Phytoactinopolyspora mesophila: one gene and its partner. The protein of the gene in region 2 interacts with the protein of the main gene of each other region in a pairwise test. Links are inferred from orthologs where the notes say so. Each region holds a gene or a part of one and is shown on either strand. Other genes may lie near its edges.

What was found.
Region 1: the proteins of panC (region 2) and F7O44_RS24960 interact in binary tests that used the Escherichia coli proteins (3 or more experiments, as listed by UniProt). The link is inferred for Phytoactinopolyspora mesophila from one-to-one orthologs.

The regions. Positions count from the first base shown.
Region 1 is NZ_WLZY01000011.1:71,546-81,744, forward strand. The notes cover bases 3,194-5,899. They hold F7O44_RS24960 (NUDIX domain-containing protein), read right to left. Parts: upstream 4,949-5,899; coding sequence 4,439-4,948; downstream 3,194-4,438. Other genes in these bases: F7O44_RS24950 (hypothetical protein), read left to right, coding at 3,194-3,742; F7O44_RS32100 (GNAT family N-acetyltransferase), read right to left, coding at 3,830-4,306; F7O44_RS24965 (P-loop nucleotide/nucleoside kinase family protein), read left to right, coding at 5,109-5,618; F7O44_RS24970 (hypothetical protein), read right to left, coding at 5,624-5,899. Also shown: cobaltochelatase subunit CobN, read right to left, coding at 1-2,353; more of F7O44_RS24950, read left to right, coding at 2,831-3,193; more of F7O44_RS24970, read right to left, coding at 5,900-5,905; F7O44_RS24975 (ATP-binding protein), read right to left, coding at 5,995-9,366; F7O44_RS24980 (DUF4194 domain-containing protein), read right to left, coding at 9,359-10,102; F7O44_RS24985 (DUF3375 family protein), read right to left, coding at 10,095-10,199.
Region 2 is NZ_WLZY01000004.1:266,240-276,598, forward strand. Bases 4,159-7,024 are described here. They hold panC (pantoate--beta-alanine ligase), read left to right. Parts: upstream 4,159-5,100; coding sequence 5,101-5,949; downstream 5,950-7,024. Other genes in these bases: F7O44_RS13630 (ABC transporter permease), read right to left, coding at 4,159-4,917; F7O44_RS13640 (L-aspartate oxidase), read left to right, coding at 6,152-7,024. In the rest of the region: F7O44_RS13610 (LacI family DNA-binding transcriptional regulator), read left to right, coding at 191-1,243; F7O44_RS13615 (DUF2520 domain-containing protein), read left to right, coding at 1,302-2,201; F7O44_RS13620 (ABC transporter ATP-binding protein), read right to left, coding at 2,335-3,303; F7O44_RS13625 (ABC transporter permease), read right to left, coding at 3,300-4,109; more of F7O44_RS13630, read right to left, coding at 4,102-4,158; more of F7O44_RS13640, read left to right, coding at 7,025-7,837; nadC (carboxylating nicotinate-nucleotide diphosphorylase), read left to right, coding at 7,837-8,823; F7O44_RS13650 (type III pantothenate kinase), read left to right, coding at 8,853-9,674; F7O44_RS13655 (RNA polymerase sigma-70 factor), read right to left, coding at 9,619-10,359. UniProt on the Escherichia coli protein: Catalyzes the condensation of pantoate with beta-alanine in an ATP-dependent reaction via a pantoyl-adenylate intermediate.

The DNA of each region.
Region 1 (10,199 bases), on a different replicon or contig from region 2:
GCGCGGTGGGGGCGTCGTCATTGTTGTGTCCTGCAGAGTGAGGGTCCTGGCGCTCGCTCTGCAGGACGCTGGCGATGCCGAACAGGGACCGGACACCGACGCTCTGCTCCACGGCAGCGCCCGGTTCGGCCAGGAGCACCTGCTCGTCCAGCCCGGCCCAGTCGGCGATGGCGCCACGCAGCCCACGATGCGCCGTCTCGCCGCCGAACACCTGTCGCGCCCGCAACACCGCGAGCACGTCGTTGACCAGTTCGTCGCCTTCCGGCGCGCGGCCGAGCACGTGCAAGCCGTCGCGGATCTGCACGTCCTTGATCTCGCATAGGTACCCGTCGATGTGCAGAACGAAATCGTCGAAGTCGTCCTCGCCGGGCATGTGTTCGGTGTGGAGGTCCCGGTGCAATTCGGCCTGGGTGACCAGCTCCCAGATCTGGTTCCGGACGGTGGGCGCCTTCGCCGGGTCCAGCTCGGCAACCGTCGCATACTCATCCAGGAGCTGCTCCAGCTTCGCCAGGTCGCCGTAGGTGTCGGCGCGGGCCATCGGCGGGATCATGTGGTCGATCAGGACGGCATGGGCTCGCCGCTTGGCCTGGGTGCCCTCGCCGGGATCGTTGACGATGAACGGGTAGATCAGCGGCAGATCGCCCAGGACGGCGTCCGGCGCGGAATCGTCGGACAGGCCGAGCCCCTTGCCGGGCAGCCACTCCAGTGTGCCGTGTTTGCCGAGGTGGACAACCGCGTGCGCGCCGAACCCGCCGTCGGTCACCGATTCCTGTAGCCACCGGTACGCGGCGACGTAGTGGTGGGAAGGCGCGAGGTTGGGGTCGTGGTAGATCGCCACCGGGTTCTCGCCGAAGCCGCGTGGCGGCTGGATCATCAGAACGACGTTGCCGAAGATCAGGCCCGCCAGCGCGATGGACGGCTCGTCGCCGCTGGTGTCGACGTAGAGCTCGCCGGGCGCCTCCCCCCAGGCCGCCACGATGTCCTCGCGCAGTGCCTCCGGGAGGGTCGCGAACCACTGTCGGTACTGCGAGGCGGGGATGCTGGCGGCCGCGCTGGCCAGCTGCTCTTCGGTCAGCCACTCGACGTCGTGCCCGCCCGCCGCGATCAGCTGATGGACCAGTGCGTCGCCTGGCGGAAGGTCCGCGCCGTCCTCACCCGCGCCGCGCCCGAGCGCGTCGAGGTCCAGATCTCCGATGTCGTAGCCGGCCGCGCGCAGGCTGCGTAGCACTTCGACGGCGCTGGCCGGTGTGTCGAGCCCAACGGCGTTTCCGACGCGGGCGTGTTTGGTTGGATAGCTGGACAGCACCAGCGCGATCCGCTTCTGTGCATTGGGGGTGTGCCGGAGCCGGGCGGTGCGCACCGCGATGCCGGCCAGGCGCCGGGCGCGTTCGGGATCGGCGACGTAGTGCGGGACGCCGTCCGCGCCGACCTCCTTGAAAGAGAACGGGACGCCGATGATCCGGCCGTCGAACTCCGGGAGCGCGACCTGAGTGGCCGCATCCATCGGGTTCATGGCGCCGTCGCTTTCGCTCCAGGCTTCCCGGGTGCTGGTCAGGGTGAGGCCCTGCAGCACCGTGACGCCGAGCTCGGTGAAGATGGCCGTGCTCCAGGCGTCGTCGTCCTCACCCGCCGCGGCCTTGCCGGCGACGAGCCCCCCGCTTGCCAGCACCGTGGTGATGACGACGTCGGCGCGGCCGAGCTGTTCGCGAAGACCCGCGTACTCTTCGCGGTCGGCGCCGCGCAGGGTGTCGGTGAAGATCGGTAGCGGGATGCCGCCGACGGCTTCGATCTGTTCGCACAGCGCGTCGATGAAGGCGGTGTTCCCGGAGAGTTCGTGTGAGCGGTAGAACACCACGCCGATCACTGGCTTGCCCGGCTGGACGGGTTCACTGTCCAGGTCAGCGGCCTGTGCGCCGGGTGGCACGTGAATGCCGAAGCGCGGCTGCTCGGCGGGCGGCTCGAAGCCTTCACCGTTGAGCAGGATGGTGTCGCACAGGAACGCCGCCAGCTGCGCGAGGTTGACCGGCCCGCCCGCCACGAGGTAGCGCTGGGTCTCCGTCGCGACGCCGGACGGCACGGTGGACAACGCGTGCAACTGGGCGTCGGGGCTGGATTCGCCGCTGACGACGACGGTGGGGATGCCGGAGGCCCGGACCGCGTCGAGTCCTTCGGGCCAGGCCTCGCGTCCGCCCAGAAGCCGGACCACGGCGACATCGACGTCCTCGAGCAGCGTGGAGACCTGCCCGGCAGGTGTACGCGCTGGGTTGGCGACCATCCAGCGATCGTCCGCGCGGATCGCGGTCAGCAGATCTGTGTCGGCGGTGGACAGCAGCAGAAGGCGGGGCTGGCTCATAGCGTCCTCTCTCGGGCGTTTCCCGCACCCGGATCGGTGGCGACGTCGGGCAGTGTCCTGGCTCCCGGATCGGCGCCGGTTCTTCGGCCTTCCCAGGCGCCCTGTCTTGGACGGAGCACCCAGTGGCCTCATGGTGAGAGCCGACTCCCCGGTCACAGTGGCGGGACCGCCCCGGATTCAGGCGCGAGCGCCCTCACCGGTGTTCCTGCCGTGACGTCGGATGGTCGGTGCCGATCCTATCTGCCGGACGTCGCGGTGCGTCCTGCAGGTTGAGGCCTGGGGCGCTCGGGGCGCAGGACGTTGCGCGGGAGTCGCGGGACGAGTGCTTCTTGCGTCCTGCCGGCTGATGCCCAGGGCACTCGGTCTGCAGGACGCCACACCGCGGGGGAGCTGGGGCGCAGGACGTTGGGCGCGGGTTGTCCACAGATGGGTCGCCGCATCTTGAACGGGCTTGGGCCTGCGGGAAGGGTCACACCCATGCGCTATCCAGACGTTGAACGGCTCGCCGCCGACCAGAGCGGTGTCATCTCCCGACGCCAGCTCTACTCGCTTGGCCTGACGCGGTGGCAGGTCAAGGCCCAGCTGCGGGCTGGCAGGTGGCGCTCACACGGCCGGCAGACCATCGCCGTGCACACCGGAACCCTTGATCAGTCCGCATTGTGGTGGCGTGCCGTCTGGGAGGTTGGCGCCGATGCGGCGCTAGATGGAGTGAGCGCCCTGCAAGCAGCCGGGCTGCGCGGATTCGAGGCACCGGTCCTGCAGGTGTCGGTATCTCGTGGCAGCCGGTACCGCAAGCTGCCGGGCGTGCGGGTCTACGAGACGCGGCGCAGGAAGCCGGACGATGTGCTCGGCCACGGCCTGCCGCGTGTCCGCCCGGAGATCGCTGCCGTGCGAGCGGCACTCTGGGCGGTGACGAACCGCCAGGCTGCTTTGTTGTGGCTGATGCCGATCCAGCAGCGGATCTTTGGTGCAGAAGCGTTGAGTGAAGCGTTCTCGTCGGTCAAACGGCACCGCCGCCGTGCCTTCCTCCGTACGGTCCTGGCTGATCTCGTGAATGGCGTCCAGTCCATGGGCGAGCTGGACTTCGCCCGCATGTGCCGTGCCCGCGGCTTGCCCGAACCGACCCGTCAGGTAGTCCGGCGTGGCCCGAATGGGCGGATCTACCTGGACGTCTACTGGGATCAATGGGGGATTGTCGTGGAGATAGAGGGAGCACAGCACCTGGATCCGGGCATGGCGATCAGCGATGCGCTACGGCAGAACCATCTCTTCGTCCATGGTGACGGGGTGCTGCGCATCCCGGTGATTGGGCTTCGGCTGGAGCCAGACGCGTTCATGAATCAGGTTGCGCGACTGCTGGCTCGCTGCCGGCGTGCCGCTGCCGCCTGAACCCCGCGGGACGCGACTCAACGTCCTGCAGGAGGAGGCCTGGGGTGCACCCTCTGCAGGACGCAACCTGACGTTCTGCAACGCGAGTCAATCGGACAGACGCGAAGTCGGCTCCGGTCGACGCTCCGCGCGCTCCATGTACCTGTTGTGCTCGGGTGCGGTGAAGCCGAACTTGGCGTAGAGATCGTGCCCGTCGGCGGTGTGCAGCATCCATCGCAAGTCGGCGCCGGCACCGTCCTCGATCATCGCCGCCACCAGCGATGCCCCCACGCCCCTGCCGCGGTGGGCGAAGTCGACGAATACGTCGGCCAGGTAGGCGATGGACACGCCGTCGGACAGCGCGCGCGCAAAGCCGACCATTTCCCCGGCTTCCGCGCCGTCCCCGGCCGGCTCGTACGCACCTACGACGCGCCACGCACCATCGATCTGTGCATCGACGATCTCGCGACTGCGCCAACGCCCCCAATACGCGTGTTCGGAGAGGAAACTCCAGACCACCTCGCGGTCGACTCGCGAGGCGTCATCGTCGAACTCGTACCCGGCAAACTTCCGCGTGACTGTCACGACCTGATTTTCTCATTCGCCACCTGCAGGACGTCACGGTAAGTCCTGCACGGCGAGGTCTGGAGCGCACGCCCCGCAGGACGCAAGATAACGTCCTGCAGCGCCGTCAACGCTGGCCGCCGCCGGATGGCTTCAGGCAGCCTGTAGCCGCGCGAACGCCTCCAGGCTGTCCGGCGTCCACGGCCAGACATCGAGTTTTGCCTGGATTTCGCCGACGGTCAGGAACGAGTACCAGTCAACCTCTTCGGCCTGCGGATTGACCAGGGCGTCGCAGCGCACCTCGTAGACCGCGGCCCACCAGGTGAAGTCCGCATCCTCATACAGGAATCGGAGCAGCGGGGTGGGTGCGGGCAGTCCCGAGACCCCGAGTTCCTCCTCGGCTTCGCGATGCGCCGCATCGTCATACGTCTCTCCCGCACGCACAACGCCGCCGACGAACATGTCATACCGTGACGGGAAGATCAGCTTGGACGCGGTCCGGCGGTGCACGAAGATCGCGCCGCCGGCGTTGCGTACCAGGACGAATGTCGACCGATGCCGCAGCCGGTGTGCGTAGGCGTCGGCCCGCCGTGCCTGGCTGACGACGCGGTCGGACTTGTCGACGATGTCGAGTAGCTCGTCCTCGGGGCGTTCTTGCACCACATCGTCATCCAACCAGAGCTACGCCCAGCGGTGCTTCCGTAGGTTCACGTGCAGGACAAGCCCGCCGTCGAACAGGATCGTTGTCGGATCCCGGCATCTTTGGGAGCCCGGGGCGTCGGCTGCCGCGGCCGATGGAGATAGCCTGTGCGGCGTGAAACCGATGATCGTGTGGCTGAACGGAACGTTCGGCGCGGGAAAGACCACGGCAGCCGAGGAGCTCGTCGAGGTGATGCCTGATGCCAGGACGTTCGATCCGGAGTGTGTCGGCTTCATGCTCCGGCGGTTCATCACCGAGCCGGTCGGAGATTTCCAGGATTGGCCGGCGTGGCGCGCGCTGGTGACCGAGACAGCCCATCAGATCCTCCAGCATTATGGCGGGACGCTGGTGGTGCCTATGACGTTGCTGCGGCGCGAATATGCAAACGAGATATTCGCCGGATTACGCGAGCACGGTATCGATGTGCGGCATGTGCTGCTGCACGTCGACGACGACGAGCTGGTGCGGCGCATCGAATCCGACCAGGTCGAATCCGGGGCGCGGGACTGGCGGCTGGAGCATATTTCGCCTTACCGAGACGCGTTGGCCTGGCTGCGAGACGATGCCGCGGTCGTCGACACGACACACATGGCGCCGGTAGACGTGGCGCAGAAGGTCGTCGGCCTGCTCTGATCCCGTCAGGTCTCGGCGCGGCAGTCGGAGGTCAGCGCCGTCAGGTCCGAGTCCGCCAAGGCGGTTTGAGCCGCATCAACCGCGGCCGATGCGGTGGCCCACTCGGACTCGATGACTTCGGCCAGGCTTTCCGCCGCGCGCAGGGCCTGTTCACAGGATTCGGGAAGCGACGTGTCCGTCCCGCCCGCAGTGGCTCCGATGAGCAAGCCGATCGCCAGGCTGAGTATGACCGCCGCGACGGCAAACAGCAGGTTGCGGGGTCGGCTGGTGTGGTCCGAGTCGTTCATAGCGACCTCGTTCCTTCCGGACGCTGACCGGAGTCCTACCAGTTTCCCCCTGATACGCGCGTGTTTGATGGCATTTTCACAACAAACGGTCAGTCTGCCGGGACGCTGGCGGCGGTACGGCCCTGGCGGGGAGTCAAGTCGCTGAAGGTTGCCGACGTCGCGTTGGACCGGGCGCCATCGGCCGCTACCCGTTTGTCGACCAGCACGACCTGACCGATGAACGGTTCGAGGATCCCGGACATCCGGATCGGGGCGGCAATGATCATCTGGAATCCGAACTCGTCGAACGCGGCCAGCGCCTGCTGGGAGAACGCCTCGTCGGACTTGCTGAACGCCTCGTCCAGCATCAACGGAGCGAAATGCGGCCGGCCCTCGGAGTCCGGGTCTGCGAGGTTGTAACTCAGCGCCGCAGCCAGACAGAACGCCACCAGCTTTTCCTGCTCGCCGCCGGAACTCGACGCGGTGTTCCGATACGTCGACACGATGTCGTGATCGGCACCTTTTTCGATGCCGTAGAAGAAGTAGCTGGTCCGGACGTCCAGCACGGCATCCCGCCACCGCCGGGACTCGGCGTCGTCGTCGGTGAAGCGTGTCATCAAGGCACGCACCCGGCGGAATTGCCCCAGCAGCTTCTCCGGGTCACGTCGTGCGGCGGGCGCGTCGCGCAGCAAGGCATCGACGTTGCCCCGGAACTCCTTGACCTCGGCGGGTGGCGTCGCCTGGTAGGCGATTTGGAGGTGGGTTCCCGGATTGAACTCGACGCGGGAAAGCCCCGAGTTGACCATGTCGATCCGGCTCTGGATCTCGTTGGCCGCGTTCTCGATCGCGCGTTGCAAGACGCTGATCGACGGCACCATGTCTTCACTGATCATTTGCTGGAAACGGCCCATCGCATTGGGCAGGCGACGGCGCACGATATCGGCGTGCAAAGCGGCGAAGTCCGCGCCGGAGCGGTCGACGTCTCCGCTGGCGTCGGGCGCGGAATCGGGCCATTCCTCGACGAACCGCTCGATGGCTGACTTCAGCCGCGCGTGTGCGTAGCGGCGGTCGGCTTCGGCCGCGTCTCGTCGTCGTTCGAGCTCTTTGCGGAACGCGACCCGGACCTGGGCGAGGTTGTCGGGCGTGACCGCGAGCTCGAGATCGGCGAACACCTGGTCGAGGTAGGAGCGGTGAGCGTCGTTGCTGGTGCCGTGTGGTTCGGCGGTCTCGTTCTCAAGCATGTTGAGCCAGCTGGTCTGCCGGGCGCGCAGGGCGCTGAGCTTGTTCCGCAGGTCTGAGCGGGCATCGGCAACGGATTGCCACCGTGCCTCGGCTGCGCCGCGGTCGTCTTCGAGCCGCTGCAGGTCGACGTTGTCCGCTCTGAGCTGCTCGATGCGCTCGGCGTAGCCCTGTGCGCTAGCCGTGGCCGACCAGTGGTCGAGCTGCATCCAGCTCGTGAACCCTTCGAGTTGCGTGGCGGCCTCGATGGTGGACTCCACCTGGCGGTAGCGCTGGTCCAGCTCGTCGGCCTCCGCTCGAGCCTGCTTCTCGGCCTCGGCCAGGCGGGCGACCTCGGCTTCCAGGGCCGCAACTTTTGCTCGGATGTCGCCACCGAGGATGTATGACGCCGGATCGGTGAGCGCCCGGCGATCGTCCTTGCGGTAGTGGCTCCCGGGCAGTTTCACGGTGCCGTTCAGGGTGACCGCTGTGCGGTGCTGATCGAGTTCTTCCGAGGTCTGGACGCAGACGTGGTCGAACCTGCCGGCCAGCTGGCCGGCCAGCCACGGGCCGGCGGTGTGGGTCTCGTCGACAGTGAGCTTGCTGGCCAGCGTGCCTGGCTCGGCCCGGTCAGCCGCCGTGCTCTCGGCGGGTACGACGCTGTACTCGACCACGCCGCGCATGTCGTGGTTGTCGATGAACTGCTGAACCGCCCGTTGATGCGCGGCAGGGACCAGCAGCCGCAATCCGAAGGCCCGGAGCACCTTCTCAGCCGCCGGACGCCATTGTTCCTCGGCTTCGTCCACGTCGATGAGTTCCGCCGCGTACGGCAGTTCGGTGACGGCCACGCCCGCGCCGTCGGCGATCATCTCCCGGCGGTCGGCTTCGCGGCGGGGTATCAATGAACGGGATGCCTGTAGCGTCGCAAGCTCGGTGGCCTTGGTCTCATGCTGCTTGCGGGCCTGGCCCGAGGCGGCGAACACGGCATGCCGCCGCGGCTCGATCTCTGCCTTGTCCTGGTGGGCCCGCTCCAGAATGCGGGGGAGCTTCTGCCGCAGCGCGACGAAGGTCTGCTCGTCCTCGGGGCACGGCTCACCGATGCGCTCGACCAGCGTGCGGTACGTGCGGTGGGTCCGCTCGCGCGCCTCCACCTCGCGATTGGCGGCGTCGAGGCGCAGTTTCACTTCCTCCAGGGCTTGACCTTCGCGCCGCAGCTGCTCGTCCAAGGACACGTAGGCCGACTTCGCTTCCTCATAGCGGCGCTCCTGCTCGCCGAGGTCGGCGTCGAGGGACTTGATCTCGTGGTCGAGCGCATCCAGTGCTTCTCGGATCGCCTGCACATGGACGCCGCGCACGTAGTGCTCCATTGGGGCACCCAGCAGAGTCTCGGCGAGGTTGTGGGTCTGCCCTGACTCCCGGTAGGCCGTCCAGCTCTCGGGCACCTCGCGCAGTACCTTCTCCTGTGCGTGCGCCCGGCGGGCCGTTTCGTATGCCTCGTTCAGCGGGGTGAACGCATCCAGCATCTTCTGTGCCGCGTCGAAGGTGCCTGGTTCGTCGAGCATGTTGCCGCGGATGAAGAGGTTCAGGTCACCGACGTTCTTCATCGCCTTCGCCTTGCCCAGAAGGGACAACGCGGTCTTCGAGTTGCCGAGGCCGATGCGTTTGCCGAGTTCTCGCACGTAGGCAGCCTGGCTGTCCGGATAGTGCGCAGGGTGGGTCTGCTTGAACCAGCGGGTATCGAAGTTGCGCTGCGCCCACTCCTCCAGCACGGTGAGGTCGAGGTGGCCGTGGTGCAGCTGGTACATCGTTTTCAGCGATGCGCCGTCGGTTTCGGCACCGGTGAACCACTTGACGACGACGGCGGTGGTGATGGCGTCCACCCCGTCGGCGTAGGTGGCCGCGATCGCCGACCAGGTGGGTTTGCCGCCGCGCAGGTAGCGCACTTTGGACCGGTTGTGCTCGTCGTTGGTCTCCGACCACGCACCTCGCACGTAGTCCGCGACGCTGCGGGTGCCCTGCTTCGCCCCTCGCACGTTCAGGTCGGCCGATGCGTTGAAACGCTGGTCATGGGTCGGTAGGAGCACGGCCGAATGGGCGTCCATCAGAGACGATTTCCCTGACCCGGACGGGCCGGTGAACAACACACCGCGTTCTTCGACGGGAAGGTCCTTGTACCCGTTGAACGTGCCCCAGTTGATCACCTGCAGTCGCACCAGCCGGAACTGGCCGAGGAAGATGGTGCGCTTGCCGATGTCGTCAGTCATTGTTGTCGATCCCATCTGCGACGAGGCCTTCCGGGATCGCCTCGCCACGGGCGATAGCGCGGTACCTCTGTGTCAGGGCTTCCACGCGATCCGCGGTCAGGATCGAGGTGATGGCCCCGTGGATGACATAGCGGTCGGTGCCTTTGACCGGCTTGATGATGGCGGCGTCGTCGAGCGACTTGATGGCGGCGAGGATCTTCTTGTGGAACGACGCTTCGTCGGTGTCGTCGGCGCGCTTGTACGCCATCATGTAGTCGATCATGTCGGTGGATTCGACGACCGGGCTGTCCGGCGCGGCCAGGTACTGCTGGTACAGGTACAACGCAAGGGTGCTGGCGGCGAGGCTGAGCGTCTTGGTGCGCAGCACGGCGCGGCTGTGTGGGCTCGGGTCGTCGGCCTGACGGGTGAAGGCATACCGGTGCTCATGGTTGATCTCGAGGATCAGGCCGAGCTCACACAGGCGGCTGCGCAGCACCTCCTCGTGCTGCAGGATGATCGCCCAGTGCCGGTTGTCCTTCCCGCCCACGTGCGGAGCGGCGACGAGCTCCTGCAACGTCCAGCACACCTCTGGCGGCAGCTGGCTCGTGTCTCCGTCGAAGCGCGGCCCGTGCGTGGTGCTGCCGACCCGGGCGCCCGGTGGACGAGCGGAGTCGTCGAACACGTCTGTGGGATCGAGTGTCGCCGGTGGGACGGCAGTGGCCTCAGCGAACAGGCCGTCGTCGTCAACGTCAGGCATCCATCGCCTCTTCCAGAAGGAACGCTTGTTTCCGCAGGATCCGGTGGCGGGTCATCGGCGCCGCGGGGTCGGCCACCGGCTCGGCGAACACGGCGGA
Region 2 (10,359 bases):
ACGGGTACTCGAATCGATTCGATCGAATCGATTCGAGTAGTTATGCTGCCATGTGTTCGCTGAGGAGCGCAAGCCTGTTTCTCGCGGTGTGTACGTCTTCGACGTGGATGGCCCGCATGTGCGGGAATGCGCGTCAGAGCCGTCTATGTGGTACCAACACTCTCGTCGCAGCCACGTCAGGAGGTCAGCAGTGAGCGGACAGCGGGCGACGCTCGCGGCAGTGGCCGCGCGGGCCGGCGTGTCCCCGTCGACGGCATCACTGGCGTTCAGTGGCGCCGGGCCGGTCGCCGAAAGCACGCGGGAGCGGGTTTTCCAGGCGGCCCGTGAGCTGGGCTACTCCGGGCCGGATCCGATGGCCAGCTCGCTCCGTCGGGGGCGCTCCGGCATCGTCGGTGCCCTGATCGGCGAAAGACTGCTCTACGCGTTCCGCGATCCGGTGGCGGTCGGGCTGCTCGACGGCCTTGCTGAAGAACTCTCCACGCTGGGATCAGGACTGTTGCTGATCTCCGGCGACGCCGACCGGACCGGCCCCACACCCGCTCAGGTGGCGCGGATGCCGATGGACGTCGTGATCTTCGCTACCTGCGGTGGTGACGACGATCCCCTGCTCGATCACTTCCTGGGCCGCGGGGTTCCAGTGGTGGCCGTCGACGGCCCTCATCGAGACGACGTCGTCGTGCTCGGCATCGACGACTACGGTGGAACGCTGACGATGGCCCGCTACTTGGCCGATCTCGGCCACCGACACGTCGGGACGGTGACGTTGCCGCTGCGCCTGGACGGGCGCCGTGGGCCCATCGACGAAGCCCGGCGGAAGACGGCCGCCTACGCCGACGCTCGCCTCCGGTTGCAGGCGGTTCGAGATGTCTTCGGCAGTGTCGCCGCGGTCGAGTCGGCGACCAATCTGATCGAAGAAGGTGAGGTTGCGGCGGCGAGTCTGCTCGATGCTCCCGACCGCCCTACCGCCGTGATCGCACAGAGCGATCTGCTGGCCGTCGGGGTGATCCGCGCCGCCGTGGGCCTCGGCCTGCGAGTCCCGCAGGATCTCAGTGTCGTCGGGTTCGACGGCATCGACGCGGGATGGCTGGATGGGTGGCTGCTGACCACCATCGAACAGCCCATCGTCGAGAAGGGGCGGATGGCGGGCAGGATGGTCGTGGACATCCTGGCTGACCGGAAGCCGTCGAGCACCCAGCTACCGGTGAATATGCGCGTCGGCGCCACCACCGCGCCTCCGCCGTGACCACGGCCCCTTGCGCGGACCGAGACAGCCGCCGCGGCTAGCTCGGTACGCTGGCGCCGTGGAGGAAACAGATGAGCAGCGCCCCGCCCGGCTCGATGTGGGTGTGGTGGGAACGGGCCGCGTAGGCGCTGTGCTGGGCGCTGCGCTGGCGCGGTCCGGGCACCGGGTCGTCGCTGGTTACGGTGTGTCGGTCACCAGCCGCAGCCGGGCCGACGCCCTTCTGCCCGGACTCGAGATGCTGGAGGTGGCGGAGGTTTTCGAACGGGCCGACCTGGTCCTGCTAACCGTTCCGGACGATGTCCTGCCCGGGCTGGTCGACGGCCTGGCAAACACCGGGGCGATCCGGTCCGGGCAGTTCGTCGTACACACGAGCGGCAGGTTCGGTGTGTCGGTGCTCGACCCAGCCACCCGTGCCGGAGGTCTTCCGCTGGCCCTGCATCCGGCGATGACGTTCACCGGCACATCGGTCGATCTACAGCGTCTCGAGGGCGCCACCTTCGGCGTGACAGCGCCGGAGCTGCTGTGGCCGGTGGCCGAGGCGCTGGTGATCGAGATGGGTTCGGAGCCGGTGCGGGTGGCTGAAGACCAGCGCGCCCTCTACCACGCGGCGCTGACCCATGGTGCCAATCACCTCGTCACTCTCGTCAACGATGCGATGGACATGCTGCGCGCGGCCGGTGTTGCGTTGCCGGAGCGCTCGCTGGCGCCATTGCTCTCGGCAGCGCTCGACAACACCCTGCGTCAAGGGGACGATGCGCTGACCGGGCCGGTGTCAAGGGGCGACTCAGGCACCGTGGCCGGGCACCTCCAGGAGATCGACCGGGCGATGCCGGAAGCAACCGCTGTCTACACGGCACTGGCCAGGCGTACCGCCGGCCGAGCGCTGGCCTCCGGCCGGCTCCAGGCCACCGATGCCGAGCCGCTTCTCGAAATCCTCGCCTCCGACCCACCCGAATGATCATGTTTGGTGGGTTTTCTCGTGCCCTACCATGCCTGCAGTCCTGTTGAGGTGCGAGAAGTCCTAGGTATGTTCCGCGTGTTCGTGGCAACAATCGACCCAGGGCACGGCCGGAGCTCACCTCGGTAGTTGCCTAAGTCGACAAGTACAGGCGGCGGACAACATCCTCGATGTCCGGCTCCTCGATACTCAGATCACGTACCTCTGTCCGTTCAGCAGCGGCTTTGAGTACGGCTGCGGCCGTCGTCGTTCCCGGGACGAATGACAACCGCTGACGTAGCCCTCCGGCCTCCACCGCCACAACGCGCGTGCCGGCGATGCCCTCGAGCGGCGGCGCGGGATCCACCAGGTCCAGCATGATGACCCGCTCGGCGCCGACCCGGTCCACTAAGCCGGGTAGCCCGCCGTCGTACACCATCCGGCCGCGGTCGACGACGACGATCCGCTCGGTCAGCCGCTGGACGTCGTCCATGTCGTGAGTGGTGAGCAGCAGGCTGGTGCCGTGCAGTTCACGCTGCTCGGTGAGGAACACCCGCAGGCGCTCCTTGCTGAGCACATCCAGCCCGATCGTCGGCTCGTCGAGAATGAGCAATGACGGCGAGTGCAACAGCGCCGCGGCGATCTCACCGCGAATTCGCTGGCCGAGGGAGAGCTGGCGAACCGGCGTGTCGACGAAGGAGCCGAGATCGAGCCGGTCGATCAGCTCGTCCCGGCGCTTCGGCCAAGCATTCGACGGCAGCCGGTGGATCGCCGCGAGGGTCCGGTAGGACTCCCGCAACGGCAGGTCCCACCATAGCTGCGTGCGCTGGCCGAAAACGACGCCGATCTGTCTGGCCAGCCGTTTTCGCTGGCGCACGGGATGCAACCCGCAGGTGCGGACCGAGCCGGACGAGGGAACCAGGATTCCAGTGATCATCTTGATGGTGGTCGACTTTCCCGCACCATTGGCGCCGATGTAGCCGAGCGCCGAGCCGTCGGCCAGATCGAGGCTGAGGCCGTCGACGGCGTGGACAACGTTGCGGGTACGACGCAGCCGCCCCGCCGGCGAGCGCACGGTGAACTGCCGCCGGAGATCGCGGAGTTGAATGACCGGTTCGTTCATGAGCCTGCTCCTGTGTAGTGACGAAGACCAGCACGCCAGCCGGTGAGTGCGACGCCCCAGATGACCACGGCCATCACCGGCGAACACCAGCCGAGCCAGGCCGGGAGCCCGGGCGGGCCGGCGAGATCCAGAAGGGCAAGTGTCGGCAGATAAGCGACGAAGGCTGCCGGTACGACGAAGGTGAACAGCACCCGTACTGGAAGCGCGAAGATGCTGGCGGGATACTGCGAGGCGTACGAGCCGCCGTACGTGAACGAGTTGGAGAACTCCGAGCCCTCTACCAGCCAGAACTGGACGGCCGCGGCGCAGACGAACAAGGCCGCGAAGATGGCGGTTCCGGCGACGACGGCCAGCGCCAGAAGCGCCACCTTGTCTGGTCCCCAGCTGATGTCGTTGAGCGGAAGCGCCACACCCAGCACGACGACGGCCACTGCGGTGCGGCCCAGCCGGCGCAACGACAGGTCGCTCGTGATCAGCTGAGCGAGGACCGGCAACGGCCGCAGGAGGAAGGCGTCCAGGGTGCCCTGCCGCAAGTAGGTGGGCAGCCGGTCGGCATGGCCGACGATCATGTCGGCGAGGCTGAAGCAGATGTTGGCCAGCGCGAACAGCAGCGCGGCCGCCGCGAAGTCGAGCTCGCCGAGGACGTCGATATTGGTGAAGATGACGAAGACCTCGCCGAATTCGAGCGCTCCGATCGCGACGCTTCCCAGCACGTCCATGGCGAAGGACCGGCGGTATGCCGTCTGTGAGCGCAGCCTGGAACTGAGCAGGACTCGATATGGGTGCAGCCGTCCGGTATCAGCCACCTTGAACCACCAGCCGCTTGGCTCCCGTCCGGAACACCAGCCGACCGGCGATGATCAGTCCCGACAGCCACAGCGCCTGCGTGCCGATGAGCATGAGCGCATCGGTTCCCTCGGCGCGGGCGGTGATGACGTCGATCGGGGTCTGGATCAAGGAGGGGAACGGCGTCCAAGCGGCCGCCGTTGCCAGCCACTCAGGAAACCAATGGATCGGTACCACCATCCCGCTCAGAAACGTGCACGCGACCATGTAGAGCGTTGTCACGCCCCGCAGGTCGAGTAGCCAGAAGGCGGTCAGGTTCATCAGCCACAGGCAGGAGAACGAAACCATCACGGCGAGCAGCAGGCTCAGTGCGGCCAGGAGGTATGGGAGCGGGGTGGCGGGCAGTGCCAGGCCCGTCACCAGTGCGCCCACCAGCAGTGGTGGTGCGCCGCGGGGAATGAACGAGTATGCGGCCCGGCCCAGATCGGCTGCCATGAACGCGAGCTGTGGATCGACGGGCCGGGCCAGGTCGATGGAGATGTCGCCGGTGCGAATGCGCAGCGCGAGTTCTTGCCAGCCGAAGACGTTGACCGGCGCCAGTAGCGCCTGCGCCAGCCAGGCATAGGTGGCGCCGGTGACGGCGTCGTAGCCGCCGAGTGTGCCGCCTGCGGCGCCGATCGCACCGATGGTGATGTAGGCCTTGATCAGTCCGAAGATGGTGTTGGTGAAGGCTCCGGCGGCTGTCGCCAGCCGGTAGGTGGACCAGCGACGGAAGCCCATGGCGATGTGCGCGGTGACGACGGCGATCCGGAGGCGGACGGGTGACATGGCGGGAGAACTCCTCGGGCTCGGCGGAAGATGATGCGTTCCGACGGCCCGGGCACCCGGTCCGGTCGTGAAGGGCTCAAGATACTAGTGGCGGTCCCAGAACTCCGTCAACTCGTCTGAACCGATCACCAGTACGGTTGGACCGGGCCACTCGCAGCGGGGTGCCCGGGAGGAGCGCGGAACGTGAGCACACCGGTAGTAGCGCGTACCAGGGACGAGCTGGGCGACGCGCTGGCACAGGCCGAAACCTTGAGCGCAGTAGTCATGACGATGGGCGCGCTTCACCAGGGGCACGCCGCCCTGATGCGCGCTGCTCGCTCAGAGGTCGGCCCGGAGGGGCTGGTGATCGTGACGATCTTTGTGAATCCCCTTCAGTTCGGCGCGGGTGAGGACCTCGACCGCTATCCGCGGAGCATGGACGAGGACCTCGCCATGTGCGCGACGGAAATGGTGGACGTGGTGTTCACGCCGGAGCGCGCCGAGATCTACCCGGAAGGCGACCCGCAGGTCACCGTCGATCCAGGGCCGCTCGGCCGGGAACTCGAAGGCGCGTCACGTCCGGGACACTTCACCGGCGTGCTGACCGTCGTGGCCAAGCTGCTCAACCTGACGGTGCCCACGTACGCGATGTTCGGCGAGAAGGACTATCAGCAGCTGACCTTGGTCCGCCGGATGGTGACTGACCTGGAGATGCCGTACGAGATCGTCGGCGTGCCCACGGTGCGTGAGCCAAGCGGCCTGGCGTTGTCGAGCAGGAACCGCTATTTGAACGACGACGAGCGCCGCCTCGCCTCGTCGTTGTCGGTAGCCCTCCAGGCCGGTGCCCACGCCTCCGCGGAAGGACCTGAAGCCGTCGTAAACGCCGCACAAGCAGTGCTGGACGAGAACCCGGGTCTAGACGTGGACTATCTGGCGCTGCGGGCGGGCGACCTCGGCACCGTTTCGGGACCGGGACCGGCGCGGCTGCTCGTCGCCGCCCGGATCGGCTCGACCCGCCTGATCGACAACATCGCCGTCGACCTGGCCGGTTGATACCGCTGTGCTGATGTGCGCCGACCATGGGCGGCTTCGCCCGGAGTCAGCTGCGGCGGACGGGTGAGTGGTCGAGAGCCGGAGCCAAGAGAGCTCTGTGATGTGTTTCACATGAAGCCTTCCGGCCCGGGGCGTAGGCGGGTTGGTGTCCTCTTCCAGGCATTCACCGCGGGTCAGTCTGCAAGACACGGGCGCTAAAAGGATGTGGGAGGCCGTAGGCTTGCCAGGCGTGACCGAAGTTCGAATACCGCGCCAGCTCCTGACCGAGCAACCAGGCTGGGCAGAGCAGGCTGATGTGGTCGTCGTCGGCAGTGGCATCGCCGGTCTGACAACCGCTCTCGAGGCCCGGAAGGCCGGGCGTGTCCTCCTGGTCACGAAGACGAGCCTGTCCGCTGGTTCCACGGCGTGGGCGCAGGGAGGCATCGCGGCGGCGCTCGGTCCTGAAGACAGCCCGGACCAGCACCTGCGGGACACCCTGGTGGCCGGTGTTGGACTCTGCGATGAGACGGCCGTGCGCACCTTGGTGACCGAAGGGCCGTGGCGGGTTCGCGAGCTGGCGGCGCTCGGTGCGGAATTCGAGCGGGCCGACGACGGCACCATAGCCCTGACCAGGGAAGGCGGCCATCGGCGAGACCGCATCGCACATGCTGGCGGCGACGCCACCGGCAAGGAGATCTCCCGAGCCCTCATCGAAGCGCTGCGAGCGGTAGAGGAAGACCCCGGCATCCAGGTCATCGAACATGCTCTGGTGACCGACGTGCTGACCGATTCGACCGGGCGGGCTTGCGGTGTCGCGCTGCACGTCATCGGTGAAGGACGTATTGACGGCGTTGGAGCCGCGCTGGGACGGGCGGTGGTTCTCGCCACAGGTGGCCTCGGCCAGGTGTACGCCTCGACGACCAACCCGTCGGTTGCCACTGGCGACGGTGTTGCCGCGGCGCTTCGCGCCGGTGCGGAGGTCGTCGACCTCGAGTTCGTCCAGTTTCATCCAACGGTCCTTTGGCTCGGCCGCTCGGCCAAGGGGCAACAGCCCTTGATCTCTGAGGCGGTGCGGGGTGAAGGTGCACATCTGCGAGACGTCGAAGGCCGCCGGTTCATGGTCGGCCAGCACCAACTCGCCGAGCTTGCCCCGCGGCACGTGGTGGCGAAGGGCATCGTCACGGCGATGGCCGAGACCGGGGCAGAACACGTCTGGCTCGATGCCAGGCATCTCGGCGCCGCTTTTCTCGAGGAGCGTTTCCCGACCATCGTCGCCCGTTGCCGTTCCTACGGCATCGATCCCGCGACGGATCTGGTCCCCGTTGCTCCAGCGCAGCACTATGCCAGCGGCGGGGTGTGGACAAGCGGACGTGGGCGGAGCACCGTCCCAGGGCTTTACGCCTGTGGTGAGGTGGCGTGCACGGGAGTGCACGGTGCCAATCGGTTGGCGTCCAATTCGCTGTTGGAAGGGCTGGTCTGGGGGCATCGAATCGCCGTCGATCTGGCGGAGAGCCTCGCCGGTGTGCCCATCGGTGATCCGGTGCCGCGGCCCGGAGGTACTGGGCTGCTGAATGCCGATGCCGGGCGCTTCGTTCAGGCGGCAATGACGGCCGGCGCCGGTGTGCTGCGTTCCGGCAGCTCATTGGCGACACTGCAGGCGCGTCTCGCGCAGTTGAGCGAGGAACGCAGTAGTACGGTTCCCACGCCACTCGCGTGGGAGACCACCAACCTGCATGCTGTGGCAGTTACGCTCGGACGTCATGCCGCAATGCGTGAGGAGACCCGCGGGGGTCATTGGCGGGAGGATTTCCCGGAGCGCGACGACGCCCGCTGGCGCGGGCATCTGGTGAGCACACTGGATCCGGACGGGATCCTAGGGACGACATTTCAGCCTATGAGGGAGAAGTAATGAGTCTGGCCGAGTCGGTGACGAGCGCCCTGCGTGACGCGAGCCTCGACCCGCTCTACGTGGAAGACCTGGTCCGGGCGACACTCGAGGAAGACTTGGCTGGTGGCGTCGACATCACGAGCGAAGCGACCATCCCGGCCGGTCAGCGGGCAAGGGCCACGTTGGCCACCCGCCAGGAGGGCGTGGTCGCCGGACTGCCGGTGATCGAGACAGTCTTCTCCGCCACCAGCGACGACGTCGTACTCGAGCGGCGTGTAGCCGACGGCAGCTGGGTGGAGCCAGGCACGCCGGTGCTCACGGTCACCGGTCTGACACGTGAGATCCTGGCCGCGGAACGGACGGCGCTGAACCTGGGTTCGCGGCTCTCCGGTATCGCGACGGCTACCAGCCAGTGGGTTTACGAGCTTCGCGGCACCCGGACGGTGGTGCGCGACACCCGGAAGACCACGCCGTTGCTCCGGCCCCTGGAGAAGTACGCGGTGCGGGTCGGCGGCGGCGAGAACCATCGGTTCTCCTTGTCGGAAGCCGCATTGATCAAAGACAACCACATTGTGGCGGCGGGTGGCATCACCGCCGCGTTTCGCGCTGTCAAGCAGGCGTCGCCGGAGATACCGGTGGAGGTGGAGGTCGACGACGTCGCCGGCGCGGTCGAGGCGGTCGAGGCCGGTGCCGAGCTGGTGCTGCTCGACAACTTCTCGGTGGACGAGGTCCGCGAGGCGGTCGCTGTTGTCGGCGGCCGGGCTCGTCTAGAGGTCAGCGGTGGTCTGACCCTCGACGGTGCTCGTGCCTACGCCGAAACGGGCGTCGACTATCTCTCGGTCGGTGCTTTGACGCATTCCGTCGTCGCGCTCGACCTCGGGCTGGATGTGGAACAGGTGCAGAGCATGCCTGGTCACCAGCAGCAGTGGTCTTCCCGGCGTGCGGACATGAATCTGGTCCGGGAGCAGCGATACGCCGATACGGCCGAGAACCCGGTGTTCGGCTAGCCCGCCCGGGCGCAGACGGGAGACACCCCATGTTGCTCGCGATCGATGTCGGTAATACCGAGACGGTGGTCGGCCTTCTCGACGGCCTCGAGGTGAAGCACCACTGGCGGGTATCCACCGTGGCCAACCGGACCGCGGATGAGTTGATGGCGTTGTTGCGCGGGCTGTTCACCGGTGTTCACGATCACGATGTGGACGGCGTCGCCGTGTGCTCCACCGTTCCAGCGGTGCTGCGCCCGGTACGGGCCCTGGTCGAGCGCTATTACCCGAACGTGCCGTCGGTGCTGGTTGAGCCCGGGGTGCGCACCGGCGTGCCCGTTCTGACGGAGAATCCGCGCGAGGTCGGCTCCGACCGTGTCGTCAACACGTTGGCGGCGATCCATCTATTCGGTGGGCCGTGCATCGTCGTCGATTTCGGTACGGCTACCACGTTCGACGTCGTGTCGGCCAAGGGCGAGTACATCGGCGGCGCGATCGCCCCAGGCATCGGCGTCTCGCTGGACGCGCTCGGCGATGCCGGAGCTCAGCTGCGCAGGGTTGAACTGGCCGCGCCGCGTTCGGTGATCGCGAAGAACACGGTCGAGGCACTGCAGTCCGGCGCTTTGTACGGGTTCAGTGGTCAGGTGGACGGAATCGTGACTCGGATGGCACACGAGCTCGCCGTGTCGCTGGACGGCCTGCCGGTTATCGCCACCGGTGGCCTCGCGACGGTGGTGTTGGACGAGGCCGCGACGATCAACCGCCACGAGCCGTGGTTGACGCTGATCGGCTTGGGTCTCGTCTTCGACCGGAATCTCAACTCGGCTGGGACAGAAGAGCGCCGAGGTCACCGACTTGCCCCAGGTGGGTGAGCTTCTCGGGGTTGATGACACTGTGCATCGTGTGAATCTGCCCGTCGGCGACACCGAAGGTCAGGACGCCGAGCACCTCGTCGCGGGGTGAGAAGACCCGGAGCGCCGGCTGGCCGTTGGCTTCCACGGGTTCGATGCGCATTCCCACCCGGGCGCTCTGTTTGAGCAGTCCGATGAAGAACCGCGCGACCTGCACGGGACCGCCGACCGGGTGCTCGAGAGCCGGTGCGTTGCCGCCACCGTCTCCGACGAAGACGACATCGTCAGCGAGTAGCTGATGCAGCGCTTCCATGTTGCCCTCGTTGGCGGCAGTGAGAAAGCTCTTGGCCAGTTCTGCCTGGTGCTGCCGGTCGGCTTCGAACCTCGGGCGCCGCTCAGCAATCGCTCGCTTGGCTCTCGCGAGAATCTGGCGGCAGTTGCTCTCGCTCTTCTCGACGATGCCGGCGATCTCGTCATAGCCGTAGCCGAAGACCTCACGCAACAGGAAGACCGCGCGTTCTACCGGTGCCAGCGTCTCGAGTAGCACGAGGAACGCCGTCGATATGGTCTCATCGGTCTCGACGCGGCGTGCGGGTTCGTCGTCGGAGGTGATCAGCGGCTCTGGGAGCCACTGCCCGACGTAATGCTCGCGTCGTACCCGTGCCGATCGGAGCGCGTCGATGGCCAGCCGGGTTGTGATGGTGGT